Regions from separate parts of the Lysinibacillus sp. ACHW1.5 genome, predicted to be linked through region 2. Evidence: predicted binding sites of a transcription regulator. Region 2 holds the regulator's gene; the other holds the start of a gene.
The links. Region 2 encodes LexA, which represses DNA repair genes until DNA is damaged. Its sites were predicted from a motif close to CGAACATATGTTCG; they were not measured.
Positions count from the first base shown of each region.

Region 1 (2,414 bases), 1.9 Mb from region 2:
ATGTATATACATGTTTTGTAGTCTATCAAAGAAAAGAAGGTGTTGAGGTGAAACGTGTTCATTATAGTTGGTTTATTTTAATCGTCACATTTTTCTCGATAATTGTCGCAGGAATTACAATGTCATCATCTGGCGTGTTTATCGACCCTCTTGAAAAAGAATTTCACTGGGATCGTTCAACCATTGCTTTAGCCTTTGCTGTAAGTTTGTTTTTATATGGCATATCTGGACCATTTATGGCTGCATTACTTGAAGTCATTGGCTTAAAGAAAATGATGCTAGGTGCTATGGCAACTTTAGTATTAGGAATGACTTTAACATTTTTGATGAGTGAATCCTGGCAGCTAATTGTTATTTGGGGGGGCATTATTGGTCTTGGAGCAAGTCTTTTTTTAACTGTCCTTAGCCCATATGTTGCGAATCATTGGTTTGTAAAACGCAGAGGATTAGCGGTTGGTATTTTAACGGCAAGTACAGCCACGGGCCAGTTAATTTTATTACCAGTTCTAGCTATCATTATTGAACACTATTCTTGGCGATGGGCTATCGCATTAATGCTACTCCTTAGTATCATAATATTTTTCATGATTGCGCTTTTTATAAAAAATAGACCTCAGGATATGGGGTTAACTCCTTATGGACAAGAGGAGGCTATAGAGGAACAACAAATACAGCAAAAAAAGAATCCAATAGCTATGGCTTTTAAAGGTTTATTTGAGGCGATTAAGGTTAAAGCATTTTGGCTCTTAGCAGGTAGTTTTTTTATTTGTGGGCTATCGACAAGCGGATTAATTGGTACTCATTTTGTTTCTTATTGTATTAGCTTTGGCGTTCCTTTAGTCACTGCCGCATCATTCCTTTCTTTTATGGGCATTTTTAATTTATTAGGTACAACTGCGTCTGGCTGGTTATCTGATCGCTTCGATAATCGGTGGTTATTGTTTTGGTATTACCTGTTAAGAGGTGCATCTTTATTATTGCTCCCTTATGCACTCGCACAAGGATCATTTGTTTTATTAACGATTTTCACGATTTTTTACGGACTAGATTGGATTGCTACAGTGCCACCAACCATCAGTATGACACGACAAATTTTTGGTATGCAAAAAAGCAGTATTATCTACGGCTGGATATTTGCTTCACATCAAGCAGGAGCAGCGGTTGCTGCGTATGGTGGGGGGGTAATTTATAAATTTTTCAATTCTTATACATGGGCATTTTTCCTTGCAGGAATGTTTTGTGCAATGGCCAGTTTATTCGTTATCATTGTTAAAAAACAAACACCCCAGCAAGCGTAAACACATAAAAGTTGAACCTCGGTAAGATGAGGTTCAACTTTTTTAATAAAGAATCTTTTGACATAACACAAACAAAAGTTTATAATATAAACAAATATAATAAAAGGTGATGCTATGAATGAAAGAGAACAGGCGGTGCTTGCTTTAATTCGCCAGAATCCGTTTATGTCTCAGCAAGAAATGGCAGATGCAATGAATCTGTCGCGTCCTGTGCTTGCTAATTTAGTGTCTAGTTTAACGAAGCAAGGAAAAATTGTAGGTCGTGCTTATATATTACCCGAAGAAAATGAAATTATTTGCATCGGTGGAGCTAATTTAGACCGCAAATTCCATGTAAAGGGCAATGTTCAATTTGGAACATCTAACCCTGCCAGCTCTTCCTTTAGTGTAGGTGGCGTTGGTCGAAATATTGCTGAAAACTTAGGCAGATTAAATCACCAAGTGACGTTACTGACAACGGCAGGTAAGGATGCTGATTGGCAAGTGATCCAAGAGGCTTCGGAATCCTTTATGAATCTACGTTATGTAGAGCAGCTTGCAGAGGCTTCCACAGGTTCTTATACTGCCATCATGGATGAACAGGGTGAGCTAGCACTAGCTGTAGCAAATATGGAGGTTTACGATCTTCTGTTACCGAGCTTGTTGAAAAAACATGAAACAATGCTTGTAAACGCGGGCTGTTTTATTTTGGATTTAAACTGTCCAAAAGAAACTGTGGCGTATATCCAGCAAGTAGCCCTTGCTCGTGATATTCCACTTGTCATTGTGCCAGTATCTTCGCCAAAAATGAATCGACTACCTGAAACATTACAAGGCGTAACTTGGTTTATTTGTAACACAGATGAAGCGGAAACGATTGTTGGACATAAAATTGAAAACGCTACCCATTATGAAAAAGCTTTACAACAGCTCCTACAATTAGGTGCGGAGCATGTCATTATCACGGCTGGCAGCAAGGGCGTTTATGCAGCATCTACAACGATTGCCCCTTGTCATGTTGCCGCTAAAGTGATTGACAAAATTGAAGATGTGACAGGAGCAGGAGATGCCTTTGTCAGCGCTGTTATTCACAGCTGGCTGACTGGACAATCTTTTGAGACATGTATTGATGCTGGA
Region 1 covers NZ_CP091777.1:3,117,144-3,119,557, reverse strand. Annotated here, with positions in the region: gene L6W14_RS15550 (MFS transporter) at 48-1,298, shown strand; gene L6W14_RS15545 (carbohydrate kinase) at 1,413-2,414, shown strand, end outside.
Region 1: the regulator LexA is predicted to act here: its motif matches at 1,367-1,380, upstream of L6W14_RS15545 (carbohydrate kinase).

Region 2 (2,414 bases):
ATCACGCATCGAAAAAACGTCAGTTGCTGACTTTTGTAATAAATGTAATACAGCCATCCTTGCATTGCCTCGTCCTAAACGAGTTTCATCTTGGACAAAAAGAGCATTAATGTTCTTATCTTTTATAAAATCAAGCATTTCTAGTAAGCCTTCACGTTCTACATCATAGCCACTATGTTGATCTTTAAACACGCCCTTCACCGCATAGCCTTGCTCTTTAGCATAGCGCAGCAACTCTTCCTGCTGGCGCTCTAATGAGGAGCTTTGTGTTTCTTTTTCAGTACTTACGCGACAATAGACAACAGCCGATAGTTGATTATTTATCATTGTTCATTTCTCGCAATTTCGATAGTATTGATGGGACTGGCTTGATCACTCACTACAGGAATAACTAGAGATTTTCCCGCTACAATTTTAATATCTGCTAGTTCATTTTCCGTTTTTACAAGCTTTATCCAATCATCAGTACTCATTTTACCACGATATTGCTCAGCTAACGACCACAAGCTATCTCCATGTTCAATTTGAATTTCTGCGTAACTAACTTTTCCTGGATCAGTAATGTAAAGGTATGCTGCAAATAGTAAACAAGCTCCTATTAAAATTGAGATATGTGTGTTTTTCTTCAACCATGTCATAATCATTACCCCTTTTTAAGAATGTTTGTTCGGAATGTATGTTCCCATAATAAAGCGAACAAACGTTTTTGTCAAACACTTTTCGAACCTATGTTTGCATACATGTTCGCATTCTGTTATACTATCAAATAAGAAGAATGATATTAGAAAAAAGAGGTGAGCACTCATGAAAAAAGTTTCGAAAAGACAAGAGGACATTTTAGCTTTCATTAAGGAAGAGGTACGAGCTAAAGGATATCCACCATCAGTACGTGAAATTGGTGAAGCAGTTGGACTTGCTTCCAGTTCAACTGTTCATGGACATTTAGCTCGATTAGAACAAAAAGGCTTTATTCGTCGAGATCCAACAAAGCCACGCGCAATTGAAATTTTAGAGCCTGAAGAATCCATTCAAAAGCAACAGGTGATCCATGTCCCACTTGTCGGGAAGGTTACAGCTGGTTCTCCAATTACAGCAATTGAAAATATTGAAGAATACTTCCCATTACCCGATACGTATGGCACAAGTGAAGATCAATTGTTCATGCTAGAAATCATGGGGGAATCAATGATTGAAGCTGGGATTTTAGATGGAGATTTAGTCATTGTCAAACAAAAGGCAACAGCTAATAATGGGGATATTGTTGTAGCTATGACAGCTGAGGATGAAGCAACTGTAAAACGTTTCTTTAAAGAGAAAAACCATTTCCGTTTACAACCTGAAAATTCTTCTATGGAACCTATTATTGTCGATCAAGTTTCTATTTTAGGACAAGTTGTAGGTCTTTACAGACGTGTACATTAACGATTAAAGCAGGTTTTGAGGATTATGTTCCTTCTAAGAGCATGTATCCTCTTTTTTACGCAAAAAAGAATCCATATACGATTGGATTCTTTGTATAATGCCCCTTCTAAGCTTCCTTCTTAAATTTTAAGCTCGCTTCAATAAAGGCTGAAAATAGCTTTTGAGCACTCTCATCTCCTGCTATGGCTAGTTCCTCAGGATGCCACTGAACAGCTAAGCAAAATGGCATCTCCTCATGAACTACCGCTTCGATAATACCGTCGCTGGATTTTGCTGCTACTTTTAATTTTTCTGCTAACACATTCACCGCTTGATGATGAAATGAATTCACTGCAATCTTCTCTTGTTCAACGATAGTCGCTAATAGATTGTCAGCAATAACCTGAACAGAATGGGTAGCTACAGCTCGACCTGATTGCTGCATATGTTGAAGTAATTTAGTGCTAAAATGATCACTATCAATATCCTGATATAAAGTACCGCCTAAAGCAACATTTAATATTTGAATTCCTCGACAGATCCCGAAAATAGGCATCTTCCGTTGGAATGCGGCTTCAATTAATGCTAACTCGACCGTATCTCGCGCTGGATGAATTTTTCCAAGTTTTAATGAAGGCTCAGCCCCGAATAGAAATGGGTGCACATCATGACCACCAGATAATAATAAACCGTCCGTAAGGGCTAATATCTGTGCTGCCTCTTCTTCTACTCCCATTGGAATAATCAGTGGAATACCACCTGCTTCAATGATGCTTTTGCTGTAAGCGGCATTTAATCGAGAGGACAAATCATCTTCAACAAAGGCTGTAATACCAATAATAGGTTTCACTTGCTTCCCTCCACATTCTTGAAAATTGAACAATTACCAAAAGCCTAGATACCAATTGATTAATCGATCGCCATAGAAATAAACAATAACTGCGGCCAATGCAATAGATGGCCCAAACGGAATGGGTGTTTTTCTCCCCTGTTTGTTTTTCGATAACATGGTA
Region 2 covers NZ_CP091777.1:1,216,836-1,219,249, reverse strand. Annotated here, with positions in the region: gene L6W14_RS05665 (YneB family resolvase-like protein) at 1-327, opposite strand, end outside; gene L6W14_RS05660 (cell division suppressor protein YneA) at 324-638, opposite strand; gene lexA (transcriptional repressor LexA) at 805-1,422, shown strand; gene L6W14_RS05650 (gamma-glutamyl-gamma-aminobutyrate hydrolase family protein) at 1,529-2,251, opposite strand; gene L6W14_RS05645 (prepilin peptidase) at 2,285-2,414, opposite strand, start outside.